Regions from separate parts of the Naumannella huperziae genome, predicted to be linked through region 1. Evidence: riboswitches for the same ligand, from Rfam matches in the RefSeq annotation. Region 1 holds a riboswitch; the other holds the start of a gene.
What was found. A riboswitch is a leader RNA that binds a small molecule or an ion and turns the genes downstream of it on or off. The one in region 1 is predicted to bind FMN.

Region 1 (7,005 bases):
CCACCTCGGCACGCTCGGCGGTGGACAGGGCGGCGTACTCGGGCAGCCGATCGATCGCCAGGTACAGCGGATCGGTGAACCGCCGGCTGGCCGGCAGATACGGCGAGGGCTCCAGCGGCGGCACCACCCCGCCGGCCTGAAGGGGGTTGACCAGCACGAATCCCGCGCCGTGCTCGCGGCCCGACCAGCGGGCCAGGTCGGCGAGATCGGCCAGGTCGCCGATCCCCCACGAACGCGCCGACGTCATCGAGTAGACCTGCGTGGCGGTGCCCCACTGGCGGGTCGCGGCGAGCGCGGGCGGCACCGGGATGCGCTCGGGGGCGACGATCAGCGTCCGCGCGATCCGGCGTGCGGGTGAGGCCAGCTCGAGCCGGTGATAGCCGAGCGGCAGGTCCCCCGGCAGCGCCAGCTCGCCGGACCGGGCGGGACCGAGCGAGCGGCGAGCGCCGTCCTCGGTGACCAGTTCGGCCAGCGTACCGGTGGGCGCGGGCACCGTGCCGGGTCGGCCCTCGCGGGCGATGATCACCGGCGGCAGCGCGCCCGCGGCGGCGCGCGCGTCCGCCAGCGCGGCATCGACCCGCTCCGGGGTGGAGGCGTCGACGCTGAGGTCGGCCAGCACCGCGCGCAGGGTCGCATCGGAGGCGGTACGCCGGACCTGTCGCCAGTCCTGGTACTCGGTGGCAATGCCGTGCGCGGCGGCCAGCTCGTGCAGCGGGGAGACGGTGCTCATCAGCGGGTGCGGACGACCTGGGTGCGAGAGATCTTGTCGTGCACCGACTGGCGTTTCGGGTCGGTCGCGGCGACCACACCGTCGATGATCACCAGCGGCCAGAGCAGCCAGATCTGCGGCAGCAGCCCGCGCGCGACCGTGCGCGCGGCGACGGCGCCCGCGCCGAGTCGGCCCGGCTCGCGGCCGCGGTCCACCGGCACCGCACGGATCCCGACCAGCAACTGGCCCGGGGTGGCCGAGCGCCAGGCCAGGAACCCGACGTGGATCACGATGGCGGCGAGCAGCAGCGCCCCGGACAGCCAGAGCTGATCGTCGGGCGACAGCAGCGTCTCCGGATCGGGCTGCGGCGGGATCGGCAGGCCGGCCTGCTCGGCGGCCAGCGCCTCGTTGTAGTAGGCGCCGACCCGGGCGAAGAGCCGCTGCCAGATCGGCAGCGTGATCAGCACCCAGACCACGCCGATGATCACCAGGTCCAGCAGCCAGGCGCCGAGACGCGCGCCCCACGCGGCGAGCGGTACGCCGTCGGCGGTGGCGACGGCCTTGCCGCCGCGACCCGGCGTACCGAAGGACGACGCCCCCGGCTGACCGCCGACGTGGTGACCGCCGGCCTGCTGGAGACCGGCCTGCTGAAGACCGGGCTGCTGCGTACCGGGCGCGGCGGAACCCGGCTCCTGTTCGCGGGTGTCCCGGCTCCACTGCCAGCCGTCCCAGTAGCGGGCGCGCCGCGGATCGACGGGATCGGGATACCAGCCGGCCGGTGCGGCGTGACGGCCGGGCGGGGCGGGCGGGCGGCCGACGGGAATGTCACTCACCCGGCCATTGTCCCCTCTCGGCCGCCGGCGGGGAGAATCGGTCGAATCCGGCCGGGAGCGGCCGATGGGCTGGCTTCTGGCCCCGTTCGTGCCGACACTAGGAGGACCATGGAACGGATCGGACGCTATCGGCTCGTCGCGCGGATCGGCGCGGGTTCGTTCGCGACCGTCTGGCAGGGCCACGACGACGATCTCGACGTGCCGGTGGCGATCAAGGTGCTGGCGGAGAACTGGTCGGCGCGCGAGGACGTGCGCGGCCGGTTCGTCAGCGAGGCCCGGCTGATGCGCCGGATCTCGGACAACCGGATCATCCGGGTCTACGACATCGGCGAGCTGGACGACGGTCGGCCGTACTTCGTCATGGACTACTGCGATGCGGGCTCACTCGACCAGTGGCGGCGGGAGCTGCGGGCGCCGGCGCAGGCGATCCGCGCGGCCGCCGAGGCCTGCCGGGCGCTGCAGGTGCTGCACGATCACCGGGTGGTGCACCGCGACGTCACGCCGGGAAATCTGCTGCTCGACACGCGAGCGGACGGGTCGTTGGTGATCCGGCTGTCCGATCTCGGCGTCGCGAAGTCGATGGTCGACGACGTGGGCGGGACAATGACGGCGGGTACGCCGTCCTACATGGCGCTGGAGCAGGCGACCGGCGCCGGGTTCGACCATCGCGCCGACATCTACGCGATCGGCTGCGTGACCTATGCCCTGCTGACCGGCCGGCCGCCGTTTCGGGTACGCAATCTCGCCGACCTGCTGAACCGCACCGCCGACCAGCATCCGGAGCCGATCGCCGAGCGGCTCGGGATTCCGACCGACCTGGACGATGTGCTGCGGCACGCGCTCGCCCGGGACGCATCGGCCCGGCCCGCGTCGGCGAAGGCCCTGGCGGACCGGCTGGACCGGATCGCCGGGCAGATCGAGGCCGATGGTGCCGAGCCGAGCACGACCGCGGTCGACCTGACGCGGGTACGCCGGGTCACGGCCCCGCCGGCCTGGCCGACCCTGCCGGAGCGTCCCGCCGAGGGTGCGCCCTCGCATTCCGCGCCCTCGCCGGGCTCGCTGCCGCCCGCGTCGCGGCAGCGCGTGTCGTGGTCGGAGCAGTCCGCGGCCCGGCAGCGGCAGAGTTGGTCCGAGCGGCCCGCCGCCCAGCCGACGCGTACCCCACAGCCTCCGGCCGCACCCACGCAGGCCCCACATCCGCAGGGCGGGCAACCGGCACCGCCGATCCAGAACGTGCCGACGCACGGGCAGATGGTCAACGACTGGAGCTACCTGCCGGCGGCGCGCCCGCCAGCGGAGCCGGAGCGCCGCCGCGGCGGCGCGCTGACGTGGTTGTTGCTGGCGATCGGGGCGTTCCTGCTCGCCGTGTTGCTGGGCTGGATCTATTTCTCCCTGACCTGATCAGGCCCGGGTGGCCCAGGCCCGGATCCGCTCGATCCGGGAGGTGAGCTGCTCGGCATCGGCCGCCACGGCCGCGGGTCCGCCGCAGGCCTCGCGCAGCTCGTTGTGGATCACGCCGTGCGGTTTGCCGGTGCGGTGGTGCCAGGCGCCGACCAGGCCGTTCAGTTCCTTGCGCAGTTCGCGCAGTTGCTGGTGCCCGGCGACCGGCCGGGGCTGGGCCGGCGTACCCCGCTGTTCGGAACGCTCCAGATGATCGGCCTGGCGGCGGCGCAACAGGTCCTTCACCTGATCGGGCTCCAACAGCCCGGGCAGGCCGAGATAGTCGCGCTCCTCGTCGCTGCCGGCCATCGTCTGCAGCCCGAACTCGCCGCCGTCGAAGAGCACCTTCTCGAAGTCGGCCTCGCTCGCCAGCGCGGTGAACGCGCCCTCGTCGAGGTCGGCATCGGGCTCGGTCTGTTGCCGCTCGGCCTCGGCCAGCAGCGCCGCCTCGTCTTGCGCGGTCGGCGGCTTCAGGGCATGGTCGCGCTCGGCCTCCAGCTCGGCGGCCAGGCCGAGCAGCGGCGCGATGCTGGGCAGGAACACCGACGCGGTCTCACCCTTGGCGCGGGCGCGGACGAACCGGCCGACCGCCTGGGCGAAGAACAGCGGCGTCAGCGTGGGCGTGGCATAGACGCCGACCGCGAGCCGCGGCACGTCGACGCCCTCGGACACCATCCGGACCGCGACCATCCAGCGCTCGTCGGATTCGGCGAAGTCGCTGATCCGCTTGCTGGAGCCGGGCTCGTCGGACAGCACCAGCGCCGGCTTGCGGCCGGTGAGCTGGGTGAGGATCTTCGCGTACGCCCGGGCGTTGGTCTGGTCGCCGGCGATCACCAGGCCACCGGCATCGGGTACGCCGGAGCGCACCTCGCTCAGCCGGGTGTCGGCGGCGCGCAGCACCGCGGGGATCCAGGCGCCGCCGGGATCGAGCGCGGTGCGCAGCGCCTGCGCGGCGAGGTCCTTGGTCAGCGGTCCGCCGAGCCGCGCGGTCAGCTCGTCGCCGGCCTTGGTCCGCCAGTGCATGTCGCCGGAGTAGGCCAGGAACAGGACGGGGCGGACGATGCCGTCGGCCAGCGCCGGCCCGTAGCCGTAGGAGTAGTCGGCGCGGGAACGCAGCGCGCCGGTGCCGTCGGGCTCGTAGCGGACGAACGGGATGGGGTTGGCGTCGGAGCGAAACGGCGTACCGGTCAGCGCCAGGCGGCGCCGGGCCGGCTCGAACGCCTCGCGTACCGCCTCGCCCCAGGAGCGCGCGTCGCCGGCGTGGTGGATCTCGTCCAGGATGACCAGCGTGTTGCGCTGCTCGGTGCGGATCCGCAGGGCGTTGGGGTTGGCGGCGACGCCGGCATAGGTGAGCGCGAAGCCCTGGAAGTCGGCCGACGTCCGGCCCTGCCGGGTGCCGAAGTTCGGGTCGATCTGGATGCCGATCCGGGCGGCGGCTTGCGCCCACTGGGTCTTCAGGTGCTCGGTGGGCGCGACCACCGTGATCCGCTCGACGATGCGCCGGTTGAGCAGCTCGGCGGCCAGGGTCAGCGCGAACGAGGTCTTGCCCGCGCCCGGGGTCGCGACCGCGAGGAAGTCGCGCGGCTGGGCCTCGCGATAGGCCTCCAGCGCCGCGGCCTGCCAGGCCCGCAACTGCTTGACGGTGCCCCACGCGGCCCGATCGGGGAACGCCGGGGGGAGCTTGTCCGCATGGACGACCAGCGGTTGCGGATCGGGCGAGCTCACTGGCCCCATCCTAGGGGCAGCGGCCGACCGTCGAGACACCCGACGCACCCCACCGGGCCGGCGCTAGGGTGTGCGTCGACCCCTCGCGGGGCACGGTGCAATTCCTGACCGGCGGTGACAGTCCGCGAACCTCGGTCGCCCGATGCGACCCTGGCCGACCCGGCGCAATTCCGGGACCGACGGTGTTCGGTCGCTCGAGGCGATCGTCAGTCCGGATGAGAGCGAGGGTGCGCGGCAGCGTACGCGCGTGCGGAGCACGGTACGCGGCAGCGCGCGCTCGCATGGACCGCTGGAGGACCGATGACGGGCGCGAGCTTCGCACCTGAGTCCGACGAGTGGGGCATGCGGCGAGCGATCACACGGGCTGATCGGGTTCGCCACCTGACCTCACCCAATCCCTGGGTAGGCGCGATCCTGCGTACCCGCGACGGCCGGGAGTTCGCCGGGGCCACCGAGCCCCCGCCCGGCCGGCACGCCGAACAGGTCGTGCTGGACGCGGCGCGGGCCGGGGGTGCCGACGTGACCGGCGCCACGGTGTGGGTGACGCTGGAGCCGTGTGATCATCACGGCCGCACCGCGCCCTGCACCGAGGCCCTGATCGGGGCGGGCGTGGCGCGCGTGGTGTTCGCGGTCGGCGACCCGGATCCGCGGGTCGACGGGCGCGGCGCCGCACGGCTGAGGGCTGCCGGGATCGCCGTCACCGAAGGGGTTTGCACGGATCGAGCGACGGATCAACTGCGGCCCTATCTGACCCATCGGCGGACGGGCAGGCCGTTCGTGATCATGAAGCTCGCGGCGAGCCTGGACGGCCGGATCGCGGCCGCCGACGGCAGCTCGCGCTGGGTGACCGGGGACGCCGCCCGCGCGGAGGCGCATCGGCTGCGGGCGCAGTGCGACGCGGTGCTGGTCGGGGCGGGCACGGTGCGGACCGACGACCCCGAGTTGACGGTACGGGCGGTTGCCGGGCGCGACCCCCTGCGGGTGGTGCTGGGCAGGGCGCCGGCGGGGGCACGGGTGCACCCGTGCCTGGAGCTGTCCGGGCCGCTGCCCGACGTGCTGGACGATCTTGGCCGTCGCGGCGTGCTGCAGTTGCTGGTGGAGGGCGGCTCCCGGGTCGCCCACGACTTCCATCGTGCGGGGCTGGTCGACCGCTACCTGATGCACCTGGCGCCCGCGCTGTTCGGCGGCGACGACGCGGCGCCGCTGTTCCGCGGGAGCGGGGCGCGCAGCATCGACGAGGTGTGGCGCGGCCGGATCGCCGGGGTGCGCCACCTCGGCGGCGATCTCGTGGTCGAGCTGGAGAAGGGGGTGGCCTGATGTTCACGGGAATCGTGGCCGAGCTGGGCACCGTGACGGAGGCGACCGGCGGCCGACTGGTGATCACCTGTACCGAGGTGCTGGCCGATGCGGCGCTCGGCGACTCGATCGCGGTCAACGGCTGCTGCCTGACCGTGGTGGAGCGTGGTGCCGACTGGTGGCGCGCCGATCTCAGCGCCGAGACGCTGCGGCGTACCGCGCTGGGCGAGCTGGTGGCCGGCGAGGTGGTGAATCTGGAGCGTCCGGCCCGGCTGGGTGGCCGGCTGGACGGGCACCTGGTCACCGGTCATGTGGACGGGGTCGGGCGGGTCCTCTCCCCCGCTCCTGACCTGCGGGTGTCGCTGCCGGATGATCTTGCGCGCTATGTGGTGGCGAAGGGCTCGATCGCCGTGGACGGGGTGAGCCTGACGGTGGTCGAGCCGGATGATCATTCCTTCGGCGCGGCGATCATCCCGCACACCGCCGCGGCCACCACGCTCGGCCGCAGGGCGCCGGGCGATGCGGTGCATCTGGAGGCCGATGTGACCGCCAAGCATGTCGAGCGGCTGCTCGCGTGGCGGGACGAGCGGCTGCTCGCGTGGCGGGACGAGCGACTGCTCGCGTGGCGGGAGGGGCGATGAGCGCGGTCGAGGAGGCGGTCGCCGCCATCGCGGCGGGCGGGATGGCGCTGGTGCTCGATGCCGCCGACCGCGAGGCCGAGGGTGATCTGATCATGGCCGCGGATGCGGCCGACGCGTCGTCGCTGGCGTTCTTCCTGGCCCACACCTCGGGCTTCATCTGCTGCGCGATCACGCCCGAGCGGGCCGACGAGCTCGCGCTGCCGGCGATGACGAGCGCGCAGGAGGACCCGCTGCGCACGGCGTACCTGGTCACCGTCGACGTTGCCGACGCCGGGACCGGGATCTCCGCCGCGGAGCGCGCGGGTGCCGCCCGGGCGCTGGCCGATCCGTCGGCCGGGCCCGAGGCCTTGCGCCGGCCCGG
Region 2 (7,005 bases), 1.1 Mb from region 1:
CACAAGCCGGTCCGCGGCGAGCGCCCGTTGCACGACTTTCCCGACGGTACGCTCGCCGCCCGCGAGGTCGCGGCGTACCGCCTGTCCAGTCTGGCCGGGTTCGATCTTGTCCCGGCGACCGTGCTGGTGGACGGACCGCTCGGCCCGGGTTCCCTGCAGGCGTGGGTGGACGAGGCCGACTACGACCTGGTGGACCTGATCAGCGAACACGATGATCTTGCCGGCCGGCTGCCCGTGATGGACGGCTTCGGCGCGGCCGACGAACCCGTACTGGTGGTCCATGCCGACGATGATCGACTGCGCCGACTCGCCGTCTTCGATGTGGTGATCAACAATGCCGACCGCAAGGGTGGCCACATCCTGACCCGCGAGGGACGGGTGTTCGCCGTCGATCACGGCGTGTGCTTCCACACCCAGGACAAGCTGCGGACGGTGCTGTGGGGTTTCGCCGGCGAGCCGTTGACCGACGAGCACCGGGCGCTGGTGGCCGCGGCCCGGGACGCGGCGGGCGAGTTGTCCGGGCTGTTGTCGGCCGCCGAGGTCGCCGCGGTCGCGGCCCGGGCCGAGGCGCTGCTCGCGGCCGGAGTACTGCCCGAGCCGGCCGAGCACCGTTTCCCGTTCCCCTGGCCGCCGTTCTGAGCCGCGCGAGGCGGGTGCCGGCACCGGGCGCGAGGGCCAGCCGGATCGCGGTTCGTTTCGTGCGGGCGCCCCGGCTGGCCTAGCATCGCCCGCATGCAGGCGTGGCCATTCCCACCCGTTCCGTCGCTCGCTCCCGATCGAGACGCCGGCCCGGTCCGCATCTTCGACTCGTGGTCACGCGAGGTCGTGCCCGTCGGGCCCGAGCGCGGGACCGCACGGATGTATGTCTGCGGGATCACCCCCTATGACGCGACCCATCTCGGGCACGCGGCGACCTATGTCGCCTTCGATGTGCTGCAGCGGCAGTGGCGCGATCTCGGGCTGAACGTCAACTACGTGCAGAACGTGACCGACATCGACGACCCGCTGCTGGAGCGCGCCGAGGCGACCGGGGAGGACTGGGTCGACCTGGCGGAGCGCGAGACCGAGTTGTTCCGCACCGACATGGCGGCGCTGAACGTGCTGCCGCCCACGGAGTTCGTGGGCGCGGTCGAGTCGATCCCGTTGATCAACCGGCTGCTGGAGCAGTTGCCCGACGGCGCGATCTACCAGGTCGACGATCCCGAACACCCCGACTGGTACTTCCGCAACGAGCTGGCCCCGCACTTCAACGAGATGGCCCGGCTCGGCGACGACGAGGCGCGCGCGCTGTTCGCCGAGCGCGGCGGCGACCCGGATCGGCCGGGCAAGAAGCACCCGTTGGACGGCCTGGTCTGGCGCGTCGAGCGACCGGGCGAACCGGCCTGGGACTCGAGCCTCGGCCGCGGCCGACCGGGCTGGCACATCGAGTGCACGGCGATCGCGAACCGCTTCCTCGGGCCCGCGTTCGACATCCAGGGCGGCGGCTCCGATCTGATCTTCCCCCATCACGAGATGTCGGCCGCCGGGGGTGAGGTGGCCACCGGCGAGCCGTTGGCGAAGGCGTACGCCCACAGCGGGATGGTCGGCCTGGACGGCGAGAAGATGAGCAAGTCCCGGGGCAATCTCGTCCTGGTCAGCAAGCTGCGCGAGGCCGGGGTCGACCCGATGGCGATTCGGCTCGTGCTGCTGGATCATCACTGGCGCACCGACTGGAGCTATGACGACGACCAGCTCGAGGCCGCGACGCAGCGGCTGGCACGTTGGCGCGCGGCGGTCACCCGGCGCGCCGCGCCCGAGGCCGAACCCGCGCTGGCCGCGCTCCGTGCCGCGCTCCGCGACGATCTGGACACCCCGACCGCGCTGCGGGTGGTGGACGAGTGGGCCGCCGAGGACGGGGCGGACGAGCACGCCCCCGGACAACTCGCCGAGGCGATCGACGCCCTGCTCGGGGTGCGGCTGTCCTGACCCGGCCGCCGGGTGTTGCCGCCGGGCTGGCATGATGGGGCCAGCAGGTAGTTCCTGCGTGTTCTGGGGTCGGTGAAAATCCGAGCCGGCGGTGAAAGTCCGCGACCCGATGGCAGCCAGTCATCGGTTGATGGGGTGGAAGTCCCCGACCGACGGTGAGAGTCCGGATGGGAAGAACACGAGGGCCCGCGGTGTTGCAGCGGTCGCGCCCATCCGGCGCATCGCTGATCCGCGCGTCATCGCTCCGACCCCGGACCATGCGGGGCTCGTCGAGCGGAGATGATCATGAATGAGTTCGTCTGGCAGTTCCTGAACGCCCAGATCGATGTCGGATTCGGCCAACCGATCCTGTTGCGCGAGATCGTCGGCAACGGATTCGGCCTGGCGAGCGCGGTGCTCGGGATGCGCCGCAAGGTCTGGGCGTGGCCGGTCGGCATCGTCGGCAATGTGTTGCTGTTCACCGTGTTTCTCGGTGGCGCGTTCGGTACGCCACAGCAGCTCGACCTGTGGGGGCAGGCCGGTCGTCAGGTGTTCTTCTTCGCCGTCAGCGTCTACGGCTGGATCCGGTGGGCGACCTATGCCCGGCATCACCCGGGTGATCATGTCGGCGTCCAGCCCCGCTGGGCCGGTCGCTCGGGACGGCTGCAGTTGATCATCGGTGGCCTGGTCGGCTGGATCGGCTTCTATTTCGTGCTGACCGCGCTGGAGAGCTGGAACGCGCTGGCCGACGCCTGGATCCTGACGGGCTCCATCCTCGCCACCTACGGCATGGCCCGCGGTTGGACGGAGTTCTGGCTGATCTGGGTCGCCGTCGACATCGTCGGGATCCCGCTGCTGCTGGCCGGCGGTTTCTACCCGTCGGCGATCATGTACGCCATCTACGGCGGGTTCGTGATCGCGGGGTTCTTCGCCTGGCGGCGCGACACCCGCAATGCCGGCGATAGCGCTGCGCCCGCTCGGGTCGGCGCCTGAGGATCGGGGCTAGGGTGCGTGCGTGAGCAAGGATTTCGCCGCCCTGTACGCCGAGCTGGCCGAGAAGGCGCGTACCCGTCCGACGGGCTCGGGCACGGTCGCGCGGCTGGACGCCGGTGTGCACGAGATCGGCAAGAAGATCGTCGAGGAGGCCGCCGAGGTCTGGATGGCCGCGGAGTACGAGGGCCGCGAACAGGCCGCCGAGGAGATCAGTCAGCTCATCTATCACCTGCAGGTGTTGATGCTGGCCCTCGACCTGGCGCCCGAGGACGTCTGGCGCCACCTGTGATCTCGCCGGCTCGCGCCCGGGCGGCGAGTGTGTGCCGAGCGGCTAGGCTGGCGCCCCGTGGAACCCAGTCCTGACCGTCCGCTGCTGCGCGTCGCCGTGCCCAACAAGGGCTCGCTGTCCGACGCGGCGATCCAGATGTTGCGCGAGGCCGGGTACCGGCAGCGGGGTGACAACAAGGAGCTGATCCTCGCCGACCACGCGAACGGCGTGGAGTTCTACTATCTGCGACCGCGCGACATCGCCGTCTATGTCGGCGAGGGCACGCTGGACGTCGGGATCACCGGCCGGGACATGCTGCTCGATTCCCGGGCGGCGGCCGACGAGACGGCGGCGCTCGGATTCGGCGGTACCCGGTTCCGCTTTGCCGCGCCGGCGGGTCAGGACTGGTCGGTCGAGCGGCTGGCGGGCAGCCGGATCGCCACCTCCTATCCGGGACTGGTCGGCTCATATCTGGCCGACCGCGGCGTCGATGCGCGCCTGATCAAGCTCGATGGTGCGGTGGAGTCCGCGATCCGGCTCGGCGTCGCCGATGCCGTCGCGGACGTCGTGGAGACCGGGACCACGCTGCGCCGGGCCGGGCTGGAGCTGTTCGGCGAGCCGATCCTGGAATCCGAGGCGATCCTGATCGCGCGGCGCGGCGAGGTGCCGCCCGCCGGCCTTGATCAGCTCGCGCGGCGCCTGGACGGGGTGCTGGTCGCGCGCAACTGGGTGATGATGGACTACGACATCGCGGCCGAGCTGGCCGACCGTGCCGCCGCCCTGACACCGGGATTCGAATCGCCGACCGTGTCCCCGCTGGCCCGCGAGGGTTGGGTCGCGGTGCGCGCGATGGTACGCCGCGAGGGTTCGCAGTTGATCATGGACCAGTTGTATGCGCTCGGTGCCCGCGCGATCCTGGTCACCGACATCGCCGCCTGCCGGATCTGAGCGGGTTCGCGTGAGCGATCGGGCGTACCGCTTCACCTCGCGGGTGTCGATCATCGGTGCCGCCCTCGGCACGGGTGTGCTGACGGTCGCCGCGGTCCTCGGCTGGTTCGCACTGCCGGAGTCGAGCCGGGCGCTCTTCACGATCCCGCAGGTGCTCACGCTGATCGGCTTCCTGGTCGCCCTGGACGCGGTGATCTGGTCGTTGTCGGCCTCGGCGGTCCGCGCGGACGTCGGCGGCGTCACCGTGCGCAACGGGCCGCGCACCCGGCGGTACCCGTGGTCGGACGTCGCGGCGGTGAGCTACCGGCGCTCGGATCCCTGGGCCAATCTCGTGCTCCGGAACAGCGGCGAGCACGATCCGCCGCGTCGCCCGATGCTCGGCATCCAACGCGTCGACGGCGAACGCGCCGATCGAGCCGTGCGCATGTTGCGCGAGCTGCACCGCGCCGCGAGCTGACCGCACGCGCGGGCCTTCCGGCCGGCCGCGCTCAGTCCGCGCCCAACCCGACCCGGTCCGCCAGCCGGTCGAAGGCGAGTCGGGAGTACCGGTCGGCCGGGTCGATGGTGCCGACCAGGTGGCCGTTCAGCTCGAGGCTGGTGAATCCGATCAGCTCGCTGAGCACCGAGAACAGCGCGGCGACGGTCGCGGGCGCCAGCTCCGGGGCGCCCAGCCGGTCGGCGATGCCGCCGAGCTGGCGCACCAGGGCCGCGGGCCCCGGCACCTCCTCGGCCGCGCCGAGCGCGTCCCCGGCGGCGACGAGCACTTCGACGAACGGCGTGACCACCCGGGCCGCGGCGGGCACGGTATCGGCCGGGGCGGCGTACCCCGGGATCGGCGAGCCGTAGATCAACATGAACTCGTGCGGATGGTCGCGCGCCCAGTCGCGGAGCGCCGCACAGGCGGCGACGAACCGGGCGCGCGGTGTCGCAGCACGCCGCCCGGCGGCCTGCTCGACGGCATCACCCAGCCGCCCGAAGGAGTCGATCAGCAGCGCCGTGATCAGCGCATCCCGCGAGGGGTAGTAGCGATAGACCGCCGACGACACCACGCCGAGTTCGCGGGCGACGCCGCGCAGGCTGAGCGTCGCCGCGCCCTGCTCGGCGATCTGGCGTCGCGCGATCTCGGTGATCTCGTCCAGGGTGCGGGCCCGGGCGCGGGCGCGCGGTGTGCTCGATCCGGCCATGAACCGATCCTGCCAGCTCCGCGACGGTGCGGGAGGGTTTCGCTCACAACAGAGAGCAGTGCTCTTGACTTCGTGCCGGAGGCGCGGCAGCCTTGGTTGACAGAGAGCACCGCTCTCGAATTGTCCACCGAGGAGCGATCATGATCCGTCGCCTGTCCCTGATCGCGCTGCCGGCGCTCGCCGGCTCGTGCTTCGCGGCCTACCAGATACTGCGGCCCTATCCGCCCACGAACCCCGAGACCGGGGCTGTCGGAGCGGCCGCGGTCGCCTCGAACGCCTGGACGGGCGCCCACACGCTCGCCATGGTCGGCATCGTCGCCCTGATGTTCTGGGTGCCGCTGATCGCGGTCCGCTGGGGGAGGCGGTACGCCTGGCTGGGTCCGCTCGCCGTCGGCGCCGGGGCGGCCCTGCTGCCGTACTACGGGGCGGAGACCTTCGGCCTCGGTTCGATCGCCCGGCGCGCCGTGGCAGACGAGGACTGGTCGCTGCTGTCGACCTTCGCCGACGTCCGCTACGCGCTCGTGCCGACCATCACCTTCGCGCTCGGGCTGCTGGCGCTCGCGGTTCTCGGTGTGGCGCTCGCGGTCGGCTGGTGGCGCCGGGAGCGGCCGAGGGCGCTGATGCTGCCGATGGCGTTCGGACTCGTCGTCTACCTGCCGCAGTTCTTCACTCCGCCGGCGGGTCGGATGTCGCACGGGCTGCTGCTCGCCGCCGGCGGCATCGCCACCGCGGTCGCGCTGGTGCTGGCCCGGAGTGCGACCCCGATCCTTCCCGCAGAGCGACCGTCGGACGACGGCCGCACCCGCCCGACTGTGGCAGCCTAGGAGCCATGAATCCCCAGGCCTATCTCCTGCCGCTGTGCATCGGGCTGACCCTGGTCGGCCTGGTCGCCACCGTGATCACCTGGCGGACCAGCAAGCGGCGCGGCAAGGCCGTCCAGATGTTCGGGCTGGCGCTGTTGCCCGTCGGGCTCTACCTGACCGGTCTGTTGCTGCTGGTCTGGAACTTCGTGGCCGGGGTCATCGCCTGGGCCTTTGCGCTGATCCTCGCCCCCGTGGTCTGGGTCGGCCTCGGCTTCGTCGGCTTGGCGATCGTGTTGTGGGTGATCGGCGGCATCGCGGCAGCACGGGCCGCGGCCAAGGCGCTTCCCGCGGGGACGGCCGACGCCGGCGCGGTCGCACCCGCGCCCCGGAGCTCGACCGCGCAGCCCGGCACGCCGCCGAAGAAGGCCGCGGGCGGCAAGCAGCCCGCCGATCCCGAGCTGGACGAGATCGAGGCCCTGCTCCGCAAGCGGGGGATCGAGTGAGGGTACGCGCGTGAGCGGCCGGGAACTCGGCGGCTACGACGAACGATTCGCCGACGACGACGGCTCGCCGGATGCGCTGGTACGCGACCGGCTGGTCGCGGCCGGCAGCGGCCGCCCCGAGGCCTACCTGGACGCGGTCGTCGCCCTGTGCGGCGCGCGGCTGCTCGTCCCCGTCCTTGCCGCCGGGGACGAGACGCTGACCCCCGATCCGAACCGGGAGGGCGATGTCTCCGCCGTCTTGCTGCAGCGACCGGACGGCGCTCGAGCCCTGCCGGTGTTCACGGGCAGCGACTCGGCGGCGGCCTGGCATCCGCAGGCCCGACCGATTCCCGCGACCCTGGACCGGGTTGCCCAGACCGCTC

Region 2: it holds a riboswitch for FMN, as region 1 does, so the genes downstream of both, pnuC (nicotinamide riboside transporter PnuC) here and ribD (bifunctional diaminohydroxyphosphoribosylaminopyrimidine deaminase/5-amino-6-(5-phosphoribosylamino)uracil reductase RibD) in region 1, are expected to answer to the same signal.

Annotation. Positions count from the first base shown of each region.
Region 1 is NZ_JBSXPH010000001.1:1,519,067-1,526,071, reverse strand. Features, by position in the region: gene malQ (4-alpha-glucanotransferase) at 1-730, opposite strand, end outside; gene ACXDC7_RS07295 (RDD family protein) at 730-1,542, opposite strand; gene ACXDC7_RS07290 (protein kinase domain-containing protein) at 1,651-2,943, shown strand; gene ACXDC7_RS07285 (DEAD/DEAH box helicase) at 2,944-4,716, opposite strand; FMN riboswitch at 4,785-4,938, shown strand; gene ribD (bifunctional diaminohydroxyphosphoribosylaminopyrimidine deaminase/5-amino-6-(5-phosphoribosylamino)uracil reductase RibD) at 5,008-6,024, shown strand; gene ACXDC7_RS07275 (riboflavin synthase) at 6,024-6,644, shown strand; gene ribB (3,4-dihydroxy-2-butanone-4-phosphate synthase) at 6,641-7,005, shown strand, end outside.
Region 2 is NZ_JBSXPH010000001.1:2,663,702-2,670,706, reverse strand. Features, by position in the region: gene ACXDC7_RS12675 (SCO1664 family protein) at 1-639, shown strand, start outside; gene mshC (cysteine--1-D-myo-inosityl 2-amino-2-deoxy-alpha-D-glucopyranoside ligase) at 733-1,965, shown strand; FMN riboswitch at 2,021-2,148, shown strand; gene pnuC (nicotinamide riboside transporter PnuC) at 2,251-2,937, shown strand; gene ACXDC7_RS12660 (phosphoribosyl-ATP diphosphatase) at 2,960-3,226, shown strand; gene hisG (ATP phosphoribosyltransferase) at 3,308-4,153, shown strand; gene ACXDC7_RS12650 (PH domain-containing protein) at 4,164-4,610, shown strand; gene ACXDC7_RS12645 (TetR/AcrR family transcriptional regulator) at 4,642-5,337, opposite strand; gene ACXDC7_RS12640 (hypothetical protein) at 5,478-6,161, shown strand; gene ACXDC7_RS12635 (hypothetical protein) at 6,167-6,643, shown strand; gene ACXDC7_RS12630 (SseB family protein) at 6,654-7,005, shown strand, end outside.